4 regions of the Paenibacillus sp. GQ49 genome follow, and region 1 is predicted to be linked to each of the others. Evidence: riboswitches for the same ligand, from Rfam matches in the RefSeq annotation. Region 1 holds a riboswitch; each other region holds the start of a gene.
The links. A riboswitch is a leader RNA that binds a small molecule or an ion and turns the genes downstream of it on or off. The one in region 1 is predicted to bind thiamine pyrophosphate.
Positions count from the first base shown of each region.

Region 2: another riboswitch for thiamine pyrophosphate. It lies ahead of AC6CIF_RS29290 (ABC transporter ATP-binding protein); the one in region 1 lies ahead of AC6CIF_RS20115 (ABC transporter substrate-binding protein).
Region 3: another riboswitch for thiamine pyrophosphate. It lies ahead of AC6CIF_RS17090 (thiamine phosphate synthase); the one in region 1 lies ahead of AC6CIF_RS20115 (ABC transporter substrate-binding protein).
Region 4: another riboswitch for thiamine pyrophosphate. It lies ahead of thiC (phosphomethylpyrimidine synthase ThiC); the one in region 1 lies ahead of AC6CIF_RS20115 (ABC transporter substrate-binding protein).

Region 1 covers NZ_JCAXEL010000012.1:77,078-80,235, reverse strand. Annotated here, with positions in the region: gene AC6CIF_RS20115 (ABC transporter substrate-binding protein) at 224-1,264, opposite strand; TPP riboswitch at 1,485-1,597, opposite strand; gene AC6CIF_RS20110 (NAD-dependent epimerase/dehydratase family protein) at 1,743-2,498, opposite strand; gene AC6CIF_RS20105 (VOC family protein) at 2,515-2,901, opposite strand; gene AC6CIF_RS20100 (DUF2798 domain-containing protein) at 3,052-3,158, shown strand, end outside.
Region 2 covers NZ_JCAXEL010000027.1:75,120-78,277, reverse strand. Annotated here, with positions in the region: gene AC6CIF_RS29300 (ABC transporter substrate-binding protein) at 1-28, opposite strand, end outside; gene AC6CIF_RS29295 (ABC transporter permease) at 191-1,021, opposite strand; gene AC6CIF_RS29290 (ABC transporter ATP-binding protein) at 1,011-1,775, opposite strand; TPP riboswitch at 1,937-2,039, opposite strand; gene AC6CIF_RS29285 (radical SAM/SPASM domain-containing protein) at 2,258-3,133, shown strand.
Region 3 covers NZ_JCAXEL010000009.1:70,793-73,950, forward strand. Annotated here, with positions in the region: gene thiO (glycine oxidase ThiO) at 1-659, opposite strand, end outside; gene AC6CIF_RS17090 (thiamine phosphate synthase) at 692-1,372, opposite strand; TPP riboswitch at 1,563-1,672, opposite strand; gene AC6CIF_RS17095 (ABC-F family ATP-binding cassette domain-containing protein) at 1,748-3,158, opposite strand, start outside.
Region 4 covers NZ_JCAXEL010000024.1:49,201-52,358, reverse strand. Annotated here, with positions in the region: gene thiC (phosphomethylpyrimidine synthase ThiC) at 1-1,601, opposite strand, end outside; TPP riboswitch at 2,026-2,139, opposite strand; gene AC6CIF_RS27790 (IclR family transcriptional regulator) at 2,288-3,031, opposite strand.

The sequences.
Region 1 (3,158 bases):
GAGAGATCACGGCTCCTTTCGAAAATATATAAATTGAACTAATGACTGTTACACTTGCCACTTCGATGACAGAATAACCCTCCAATCGCTGTTATCCCCAGATTTTTTTGATTCCCTTTCTCTAAGGGAAAATCCGGTGATAAAGGCGAGCGCTTCGCTTTTTCACGTTATTTCTGTCCTCTCCGTCCTCATGTAAATATCAAGTTCGTTTTATATGAGAATTTTATTGGGGTAAAAACTCGTTCGTATATGCCTTGCTCACATCGATCTGTTCATCGAGCAGTTTTTTGCTAAACATCCAGTCCGTGTAGTTCTGCCATACTTCCTGCTTTTGCTCACCCCAGCGAGGGGCATCATCCGTGTATTTCGGACTAAGCCATTTCTGGCTTGCCAGTACCAGGTCTTTATCCAGATCCGGTACGGCCTTGATCAGAATATTCGCTGCGTCTTCGGGATGATCAATCGCATATTGATACCCTTCGGAAGTGGCTTTCAGGAATGCTTTCACCAACTCAGGGTCGTTTTGGATCGTTTGCTCGTTGGTTACGAGGACAGGTGTGTAGTAATCCAATGCATCTGAATAATCCTTCACATATAACATGTTGATCGGTTCCCCGCGCAGTTCGGCTTCAATACCCGTCCAGGCGTAGAAAATCCACGCGAAATCAATATCCCGTTTCACTGCGGTGAAAAAGTCAGCGTCACCCATGTTAATGTTTTTCACTTTCGATACATCGGCTCCGTCGCCTTCCATAATGGATTGCATCACGGCTTCTTCGACTGGGGAACCCCAACCGCCATAGGTTTTGCCTTCAAAGTCTTTCGGTGACTTGATATTCCGATCTGCCGGAGCAGCGAACCCGGATGTATTATGCTGAATAACTGCTGCGATGGAGACCAATGGAACACCCTGTGTTCGGGCTTGAGTTACACTCTCCTGATAACTTACGCCAAAAGGCACTTCATTCGAGGCAACCATTGTATCTGCGCCACCGGCACCTGGTTGTACAATCTCCACGTTCAAGCCTTCGGCCTTGTAAAAACCTTGATCTACAGCTGCATACAGGCCTGTGTGATTCGTATTTGGTGTCCAGTCGAGCACCACTTTAATATCTTTCAGGGCGGCAGTGTTACCTTCGTTGCTGCTTTCCGTATTTGTGTTGCCGTTCTGCCCAGCTGGGGCAGCTTCTTTGCCACCACATGCGGCTACAGTCACCATAAGCACGCATAAGAGCAACAATCCCATCGTTTTACGCCATTTCATCTGTGGTTCTCTCCTTCGGTATGTCCGGCCGATTGGCACGGGGTACTCCTTGGCTTCATATCCAATCATCTTGCATAAATCGAAAGATTTATACCAGTTGAGATCTGGATAACGTCACTTTTTTAGCTCTCTGGCTATATAAAAGAACATTAAAAAAGCGTCCCGTATTCCGGGACGCGTGCAGGCGTTAGAGAGGTGGCGTTCAGCCATAGGGCTGTGCCATTTCGATATACTCCGATTCCTACGCTGGCATGATCCAGATCAGGTCTAAGGGTTAGTATCTTGGTGGGATACACTCTCAGCCGGCCAATTCCGACTCCCCTGGGAAACTATGAAGTTACGGGCATTACTAGGTGTAATTATAGGCCAGCGGGTGGAACGTGTCCAGTCAGGAACTGGATGGGGACACGTATGAACTTATCAAACAGGCCGTTATACATATGTATATCAGCCTGTTTAGATGTGTTATTTTCAATAATTATCGTGGGGAATCATATAAGGCAATCTGACTGAGTGCAAAAGCATCGGATTTTGGGTCATAACCTACCTGTTTCTGAGTGGTTTCCAGATTTAATCGTTTAAACCGATTATTCGAGATCCCATGCAGTATGGTGAAGGGTTCCAGATCGGTAGTTGTAATTGCTTTGAACATCAAATCACACAAGTCAGCTGGACTAATATACGCGCTCATATCCCTTGCCTCCAGCACTGGTCCGTCCGGTTGAAAATCATCATATGCACCTATACGTACCGCAACACTTTGTAAACCTTCGGTATACGCAAAATAGGAAGCGAGCGATTCTCCAAAACATTTGCTAACCCCGTACAAATTCCGTGGACGTGTTGGCATGTCCGGATAGACTTGAGCATCAATGGGATACCCCTCAATCGTCTGTGCACTGCTTGCAAGAATGACTCTTCGTACACTTTGGTCTTTAGCTGCACGGAATACATTAAATGTACCTTTGATATTGATGTCCAACAACGATTCATAAAATCCGGCATTCGGGGAAGGATCTCCAGCCAGATGTACAACCACATCCATGCCTTCGCAAGCATGCTGACAGGCTTCGGGGTCTGTCACATCCAGTGTGATGATCTCATGGCCGGTCCCTTGATACGTATGCAGTCTGTCGATATTTAAATCCGTTAGTCTCAGGTGAAATGCCTCTGACAAGTGTTGGGACAAGTCACGTCCAATTTTTCCGGCTGCGCCGGTAATTAAAATGTTCATAAATCAACTCCATTTCTTAGCGCTGGAAGAACTCAATCCATTCCTTTTCAGGTCCATAGATGAAGAAATAGCGGTAACCGTTAGGCAGTGTGATAATCTCTCCATCGATAAATTCGGCTTCGGTGGATTGAATGCGTTTGTACTCAGAATCAAGATCATCCACGTGGATCGCAAAATGGTGCACCGTACCTTCGGAAGGCAGCTTGTCGCTGTATCCTTGAATTAACTCAATCTCAGTCTCGTTACTTCCATTGAAGCCAAGAAAGGCGAGCTGAATGACGCCGTTGGTGTGGGTTACCCGGTCTTTCAATTCAAGACCAACGATCTCCGTGTAGAAACGCAGCGTGGTCTCCAGATCACGAACGGCAATGCCGACGTGGTCAATGCGCTTTTGAAAACTCACAATCAAAAACCTCCTTATGTAGTGAATGTTTCTACCATTTTAAGGGATATCATAGGGCTGTACTACATGGTTGTCAAATCCAATTTTAAATTGGAAAAATCATAATTGTTCACGAAATGTTCACTTATGTAGAGTTTGGGTGTGCTCGTTATGTCATTTTTTATGGTGATTGGCATGGTTCTGATCATGTCCTTGTATGGGATGGTTTCAGCATATCTCGCTGATCAATTAAGTGGGTCATCCGTACTCCGTACGTA
Region 2 (3,158 bases), on a different contig from region 1:
GCAGGGAGTATATACCTTTGTTATTCATAAATGAAGTTCCTCATTTCATCGTTTTGATTTGTAGAAAATGGACAGCAGCATGTTAACGATAATGTGACAGTGAACTGATTGAAGATGCTGCTGAATTTGTGCACAAGGTATGTTTTGAAGATTGTAACTCTTGTATTTACATCAAATTTCTATCTAAGTATTATCCAACTTTTCTGTTGCCTCCATGACGATGACGCCGTATGCTAAACCGTTTCTCCAGCCAGGCAATCAGTGCAAACAAAACGATTCCAAGCAGGGATAACAGCAAAATGGCGGCAAACATCGCATCCGTGTTCATGTTGCTGGACATACGGCGGCTGAAGTATCCGAGACCTTTGCTGCCACCAAGCCATTCGCCAATCGTCGCCCCAACCACACAGTACACCACAGACATCTTTAGCCCCGAGAAAAAAGAGGGAAGTGCCAGTGGAACCTGGAGTTTGCGAAAAATATCCCACTTGCTGGCGCCCATGGTGAGCAGCAGTTCACGCTGTTCCGGATCGCCTTGGCGGAGTCCATCGTAGGTACTGACCACAATGGGGAAGAATGAGATTAAGAATACCACCGCGACTTTGCTCCACAACGTGTAACCAAACCACAAGATAAATACGGGAGACAAGGCAATCAGCGGTATGGTTTGACTGATCACGATGAAGGGATACAAGGCCTTTTCAATCGATCGGTTCATATGCATGCCTGTTGCCAGCGTAATTCCAGTCACTATGGACAAGACAAAACCAACAACAATCTCCATAAAGGTAGCAGGCAGATGGATGGTCAACAGCAGACGGCGATGCTCAACCAGTGAGCTTACGATGGCCGTGGGTGCAGGAATGATAAAGGAGGGCACCCATCCCATACGCACAATCACTTCCCAGATCGCCAGTAATAAGAACATGAGCATAATGAACAGACCATATTGGGAAAACGACCTAGAGAGCCACTTTGAACACCACGTCCAAACGCTAACCTCAGCTCTATCATTTTGCATGTAATTGTTCCTCCAGTTGTTGCCTCATCTGCACGAGAGCCGGTTCGTAGATCATGTCCGAATGCCTTGGGCGTGGTAAAGGAACCGTCACCTCACGCAACTTCTGACCTTGCCCCCCTGGAGTTAACAGAATGATACGGTCACTTAACAGCAGGGCTTCTTCAATGTCATGTGTAATGAACAACACGGTTTGGCCAAAGTCCTCCCACAGCTCCAGCAACCAGCGATGCATTTCTCGTTTGGTTAAGGCATCGAGTGCACCGAAGGGTTCATCCAGCAACATGAGCTGCCCGCCTGTAAGCAAGGTACGAAGCAATGCCACTCGCTGCCGCATGCCGCCGGATAACTCATCTGGATAGGCCTGCTCATAACCTGACAGGCCGAACCTTGCCAACCCAGCTAGGATGTTTGCCCGTAACTTGTCCCAGTCCTGTCGGCCTGGTGCAAGCTCGGCATGCAGCATGCAGTTCTCCATGACGGTTCGCCAGGATAACAGCAGATCTTTCTGCGGCATATAAGCGACTCGTCCGAGCCTTTGTCCTTGCGGTACATCAGCTATATCGATGGTGCCAACGGTTGGCTCATGCAAGCCTGCGAGCAGCTTGAAGAGCGTGCTTTTACCTGATCCGCTGGAGCCGATGAGCGAGACAAATTCTCCTTGTTGAACCTGAAGCGAGACATTGGAGAGCACGGGGGAATCCTTTTTTTCGGGAAAAGCAAAGCTTATGTTGTGAATGGTTACATGGTTATCCATCTGATCCTCACCCCCTTGATGTCAGACTGCTGGAATAACAACGGCATCTTGTACTCTGCCAAAAGAAACAAAAAAGACCCACTCATTTCCGGAGAAATGAGTGGGTCTGTAAGTTAGATCCGCAGTTTATCTTCACATATACATGATAAAATTCCGCTTACTAAAAGGCCGCTCCACTTCCCTCCGCTGGTATGATCCAGATCAGGTTCAAAGGGTCCGAATAGTCATATTCGTCTCAGCCGCAAGGCTCCCCTAGTGCAAAAGTTCAAGATATGCAGTTGTGTGTTCAGCATATATCACTTGAACATGAACTGTAAAGAGGCAGCATGATGGAATTCTTGAGATGAACTTGGAGTCAGACCCGAACAACCGAACAATTTACCTCAGCTCATGAACCCGATATAATAGGGATGGCCCGTATAGGCCGGATCACAAAATGCAGGTGGGATTGTTCGCCCTCCTAGGCAGAATGGGGACTCAAGTTGAAAACGTTCAAAAAAGTATATATTGAGATCACGAGTATCTGCAATCTGGCTTGCAGCTTCTGTCCACAGACGCAGCGTGCCAAAGGATTCATTGACCCTGAAGTCTTCAACAATATACTGGAACAAGTTAAACCACACACCAATCATATTTATCTACATGTTAAAGGCGAACCCTTGTTGCATCCCAAAATAGATCTGTTGCTTGATTCTGCACATGAGAAGGGACTCAAGGTGAACATTACAACGAATGGTACACTCTTGCCCAAGACTCAGCATAAATTGCTTGGCAAACCGGCGCTGCGGCAGATGAATTTCTCCCTGCACAGCTTCGATGGGCATGAAGGTTCAACAGACCGTGACGGTTACCTGCGTCATATTTTGTCCTTTGTACACGAGGCCGTTAAGCACAATGTCATCATCTCATTCCGGCTGTGGAATCTGACACAGGATAACTTCACAAATGCTCAGATGAATCGAAATCGGGAGACCCTTGAAGTATTGGAACGTGAGTTCAATCTGGACTTCCGTATTGAGGAAAAAGTAGTTCCAGGCAGTGGGGTCAAAATTGCCCCAAATGTATACCTGAATCAGGACCATGAGTTCCAGTGGCCAAGTCTGGATGCACCTGAAGATGACGGCAAAGGTTTTTGCCATGCATTACGTAGTCAGGCAGCTGTGCTTGTGGATGGAACGGTGGTTCCATGCTGTCTCGATGGCGAGGGTGTGATTAACCTGGGTAATGTGCACGAGAAGTCATTCTCGGAGATTATTGAGGGTGAGCGAGCGAACAATCTGGTATATGGCTTCTCCAAACGCGAAGCTGTAGAAGAGTTGTGTCGAAAGTGCGGTTATCGTCAGAGATTTGGAGCCTAGAATATATAAATTTACTTAAAAACGA
Region 3 (3,158 bases), on a different contig from region 1:
TGTAATCCAGCCGCTATAATGACATGTTTGCATCTCATCTCACCGATCGATGTGGTGATTCCCTGCACACCGTGTTCGTTTGCTTGCACACGTATATCCTGTATGTCCTCCATAACCCGTGCTCCCATTGCTTGAGCGGATTCGGCGTATGCCTTCGTTAGGTGGACTGGGAGAATTTCACTCTCGTAAGGTCTGTAATAGGCTCCATACGTATCTCTGTTAAGCCATGATGCCTCCTGTTGCACAACGGAACGATCCCACCACACCTCATCAGCAGAAGTAGACAACGCAGACTTCCGATTGTCCTTATAACTACTTAATTCACTGTATGAACGAAAAGGAGTTAGGAATCCCTGGCGTTGCAGACCAGTCTCTACCTCACTGAGTGTAGCCATTAGCACCTGTTGCTCGGTAAGTAACTGTCTACTCTGCCTGGCAAGCTTAGCCATCAAAGGATGAGCAAAATCCTCACTGTCGGCCGCCAGCATTCCAGCTGCTGCGCAAGAAGTGCCTCCTGCAATCACCGAACGCTCCAGCAACAGCACATCCTGTCCACGGGAAGCAAGTTCATATGCAATGGCACAACCAACAACCCCTCCGCCTACAATAATCGTTTCTGCATGAACCTTATCCGGTCTATCAGTAATGATCTTCTTCATCAGCTCATCTCCTTGATTCAGCGGCTCAGACTTTATGTATCAACGATAGCCTGCCTTAATAATGCAGCCGCCTGATCCGGGGAATCGCTCGCCCATACATTCGAGATCACAGCGACTCCCTGTGCGCCTGCAGAGCGAATAGCGTGAATGTTTCCCGGTTCGATGCCCCCAATCGCCATGACAGGAATGGAGACACCAGAGCACACTTCAGCCAGAGCATATAATCCTCTTGGTTCAAGATCAGGCTTACTGTTGGTTGAGAAGACATGCCCAAAGAATAGGTAATCGGCTCCCCGTTCTTCAGCGATTTTTGCCTCATCGATTGAATGAACAGATACACCCAGACGAAGGCGTTGCACATTGCGTATAACAGCAGGGTTATAGTTTCGTATCGCATCTTGCCCCCAATGTACACCGCCATAGATGTCATTCTGTGAAGGCAGCTCTGAACCATTGATGACGATCCGGCAAGATGGAACGCCAATGCTGCGCAGACTTTCAGCCCAACCGATCTTGTCTTGCCATGTGAGTTGTTTTTCTCGTATGTGAATATAGTCCACCCATGGCCAAACGTCCTTTGCAGCTTTTACAAAAGATGCCTGATCCCCTGAACCCGTAGATACAACATGCAGTTCAAATGATCCGTGTACATGTTCATGAGAAAATACCGTACTGTTCATCTCCTTCCAGGCATGAATGCTATGAAAACACAAAAAAGCCACTCCCGTAGGGGAGTGGCTGCGTATTAATTATAGGACCAGATGACTGACTGATACATACAGTTCATTTCGTGCAATAAAGCTATAGACCTTATAGCCATAACGTTATACACGCAACTGCATGTTTCAATTCGTTAAGCAGACGGTTGAAATCCTTTCGAATTGCCGTTTGCTGTCATTCACTGAAACGCGCTCGCCACTTCCCTACGCTGGTATGATCCAGATCAGGTGCAAAGGGTCCGGAATCGCATTCTTCCATCTCAGCCGCATCGTGCGGCCCCCCTAGTGTTCATATGAAGTTGTAGCTTATGTTACCATAGACGGATTTTTTTGTCACTGTCATTTCTGTTAAACATTGTCTTAAATCGTCTAGTTTTTCTCAGACCATTCTTCGACATTCCATGTTTTGGTGACCCAACCCTCGTAAAAATCAGGTTCATGAGATACCAGTAACACCGTTCCCTTGAATTCTTGCAAAGCACGCTGCAACTCCGCTTTAGCTGTGACATCCAGATGGTTTGTCGGCTCATCGAATAGAATCCAGTTGCTTTCACGCATCAAGAGTTTGCATAAACGAACCTTGGCTTGCTCTCCACCACTCAGCATGTTAAGCGGACGGGTAATGTGCTCGTTTTTCAACCCACAGCGAGCGAGATGACCCCGGACTTCGTTTTGGGTCAAATGTGAAAACTCATTCCAGACGTCCTCAATCGGCGTGATATTCCCAGCACGAACTTCCTGCTCAAAATAGGCCGTTTCGAGATAATCTCCCAAAAAGGTCTTTCCACTGAGTGGAGATATTTTTCCCAGGATGGTTTTCAACAGCGTCGATTTACCCACACCATTACAACCTACGATGGCAATTTTCTCACCACGTTCAATTGTCATTGTCATCTTAGGCAGCAAAGGATACGTATATCCAATTTCAAAATCAATGCCCTCAAAGACCGTTTTGCTACTCGCACGGGCATCCTTGAATTTGAATGTTGGTTTGGCCGCTTCATCTGGACGATCAATACGTTCAATTCTGTCCAGCTGTTTCTCCCGGCTCTTCGCTCGACCTGAAGTTGAAGCACGTGCCTTGTTACGCTGAATGAAATCTTCCTGCTTCTTGATGTACTCTTGCTGCTTCTCGTACGCATCAATATGCTGGGCTTTATTCATATCAGCCATCTCGAGGAACTTGTTATAGTTCGCTGCATATCTCGTTAATTTGGCAAATTCCAAATGATAAATGACATTTACGACTTCATTCATGAATTCCGTGTCATGGGAGATTAAGAGAAACGCGTGCGGGTAGTCCTTCAGGTAACGTGACAACCATTCAATGTGTTCTACATCCAGATAGTTGGTCGGCTCATCCAGCAAAAGAGCTGTAGGTTTCTCGAGCAGAAGCTTGGCAAGAAGCACCTTGGTACGTTGTCCACCACTTAGAGCTGCGACATCTCGATCAAGACCAATTGCGGACAAACCAAGTCCATTGGCCATCTCTTCCACTTTTACGTCAATCAGATAAAAGTCGCCCTGTTCCAGTTGTTCCTGAATATCGCCCATCTCTTCCAGCAACTGCTCCAGCTTGTCTGGATCTGCATCTGCCATCTGGTCCGTAATATTCATCATTTCTTTTTCTAATTCAAGCAACGGAAGGAATGCATCCTTAAGAACGTCACGAATAGTTTTGCCTGGGGTAAGCTTTGTGTGCTGATCCAGATATCCATAACGTACCTTAGGTGTCCATTCTACTTTTCCACTATCTTTAAGCAATTTACCGGTAAGGATG
Region 4 (3,158 bases), on a different contig from region 1:
TCATGGTAGGACAGCGCACGTTCAGGGTCCAGTGACAGGTTGAACTGGTCACGCCAACGGAACTCGAACCGCGCTTTGGACAATGCGTCATCGCGGCGCTGGGCACGTGGATGTCCCTTCGCCAGATCGGCAGCGTGGGCCGCGATCTTGTAGGCGATGACCCCTTCCCGCACATCATCCTTGTTGGGCAGGCCCAAATGTTCTTTTGGCGTAACATAACAGAGCATCGACGTGCCGAACCAGCCAATCATGGCCGCACCAATGGCGGATGTGATGTGATCGTAACCCGGGGCAATGTCGGTCGTCAGCGGCCCCAGCGTATAGAACGGTGCTTCTTTACATATCTCCATCTGCAAGTCCACATTCTCCTTGATCTTATGCATCGGCACATGCCCAGGACCTTCGATCATCACCTGCACATCATGCTTCCACGCGATCTGCGTCAGTTCCCCGAGCGTAGCCAGTTCCGCCATCTGTGCTTCATCATTCGCGTCGTAGATACTGCCAGGACGAAGTCCATCTCCCAGCGAAAACGCCACATCATACCTTTTCATAATCTCGCAGATTTCTTCAAAATGAGTGTACAAAAAATTCTCCTGATGATGCGCAAGGCACCATGCTGCCATAATGGACCCACCGCGAGACACAATGCCTGTCATCCGCTTGGCCGTCATCGGGATATAACGCAACAGTACACCTGCATGAATCGTAAAGTAGTCCACGCCCTGCTCTGCCTGCTCAATTAGCGTGTCACGGTATAACTCCCAGGTCAGCGCTTCCGCTTCGCCATTCACCTTCTCCAGCGCCTGATACAGCGGTACCGTCCCAATCGGCACAGGTGAATTGCGGATAATCCATTCCCGGGTGGTATGAATGTCTTTGCCTGTGGACAGATCCATTACGGTATCCGATCCCCAGCGTACCGCCCAGGTCATCTTCTCGACCTCTTCCTCGATGGAAGAAGATACAGCAGAGTTGCCAATGTTGGCATTGATCTTCACATGAAAATGACGACCGATCAACATCGGCTCACTCTCCGGGTGATTGATGTTAGACGGCAGGATGGCTCTTCCACTCGCCAGTTCCTGGCGCACGAATTCCGGCTCCACGCCTTCACGAATGGCGGCGAATTCCATCTCTGCCGTAATGACTCCCTGTCTCGCGTAGTGCATCTGGGTCACACAGCGTCCCGGCTGTGCCCGCAAGGGTTTGCCACGTAATCCGGGATACTCTTCGGCAGCGGCTCTCTTCCCTCCGGGTTTCAGTCCGTTATCCTCCGGTTTAACCGTACGGCCCTGATAAGCTTCGACATCGCCACGCTCTGTGATCCAACGTGTGCGCAGGGATGGCAGACCTGCACGGATATCCGCATGAAATTCGGGATCGGTCATCGGGCCGCTCGTATCGTAGACACGCAGCGGTTCGTTATGCTCCACCCCTTGGGGAGTATTCGTGTCATGAAGGGCTATTTCACGTTCAGGAACAGCAATGTCTGGCCGTGAGCCCTGAATGTAGACTTTGCGGCTGCCGGGAAAGGGCTGAACCCGTCCGGCCGCCCCTGTTTCTTTTTCCACCTGCTGATCGTTATGTTCCTGTTCCATCGCTTGTTGTCCCGTTTGATTTCCTGTACTCATGTTCGCTTGTCTCCTCCTCAGTGTTCGTTCGCTTGGTTTTGGGTTGGCATCATCATTAGCTCGCTTACGTACCTGTCCCAAATCATGCGCAATGCAGAGAAGAAAGAGCGATCCTACACCAGACCAGGGGAGACATTATTCATGTACAGTTCACAACAGACCGAAGGCTGCCGCAGATCATGGATCTATGGTGACTTCCCTCCTCATCCAAGCCCACTTTCGCAGGTTATTGAAAAAGAGGCCCATAGAATCCGCGCTATATCGCCTGTTCCCTGTATATAAAAAAGCCGGTCCCCGAAGGAACCGACTTTTAATGTCCATCACCAATAATGCACCTTTATGAAGCTCCTTAACGGAGCCCTACAAGGGTCACATCATGTGGTGGTTGTGGTCATATCGCCGATTACTTCCCTACGCTGGTATGATCCAGATCAGGTGCAAAGGGTCCGGAATCTCATGCGATTCCGTCTCAGTCCGGACAATTCGGACTCCCCCAGTAACGTTAATAAGTTGCGGCTTACATAAGCCGCCGTTCATATTCAATGAAGCTGGCCCCGTTGGGCCGTCCATTACAGAGTAGCGCAACCGGAACATAAAAACAACCTTTATATTCCAAATTACTAACTTAATTGGTGACAGACCTTACATCAACATCAGGATAACATGAGCCCCATTTGTGTAGCCGCTTCCTTTAGCACAGGTGCGTATTCGTGCAAAGTCTCCTGCGAAAGTCGGCTGACAGGTCCTGATACCGAGAGTGCGGCTGCAATATTGCCTCTGCGATCCATAATCGGTACCGATACCGCGGCAGCTCCCGGCTCACGTTCCTCATAACTCGTCGCATATCCGTTATCCCGAATGTCTACCATTTGCGCCAAATACACCGCTGGATCGATAAATACCGGCCATTCAGGACCATTCATCAATTCTTCACGATCCTCGTCCGTGGCAAACGCCATCAAAACTTTGCTGGAAGCGCCCACAGACAGCGGCAGTCTAACACCAACGGGAGCAACTCGGCGAATCGCCTGATCACTTTGCACAGCCTGAATCCGAATCCGTTCACTGCCATCACGCAGGTACAGACTCACGGTCTCCCCCAATCGATCTCTCAGTCGCTCCATCGCAGGCAGCAGCAGAATAGCGGGATCATCACTGCGGGACATATGAGCTGACAGCTCCCAGATTCGGATGCCAAGTCGGTACTTCTCTGTTGCTGCATCGCGGATTACGAACCCTCGATCCTCCAGCGTAGCCATCAAACGGTGCACTGTACTTTTGTGCAGGCCGATCTGGCTGGCAATTTCGGTGAGTCCCAGATCACTGCGTGTGGTAAAACATAATAATATATCCAGCGCCCGCTCCACAGCCCGGACGGTTAACTTGCGATCTTCCATGGCATAATGCCCTCCTCATGTTTCATCACATGAAACTTGGTTACATAAATTATATGAGAAACGGTCTCATCTGTAAACCAAAAAGAGCCAAAATCGAAATAGGCAAACGTGTAAATTTTTCCTTTTT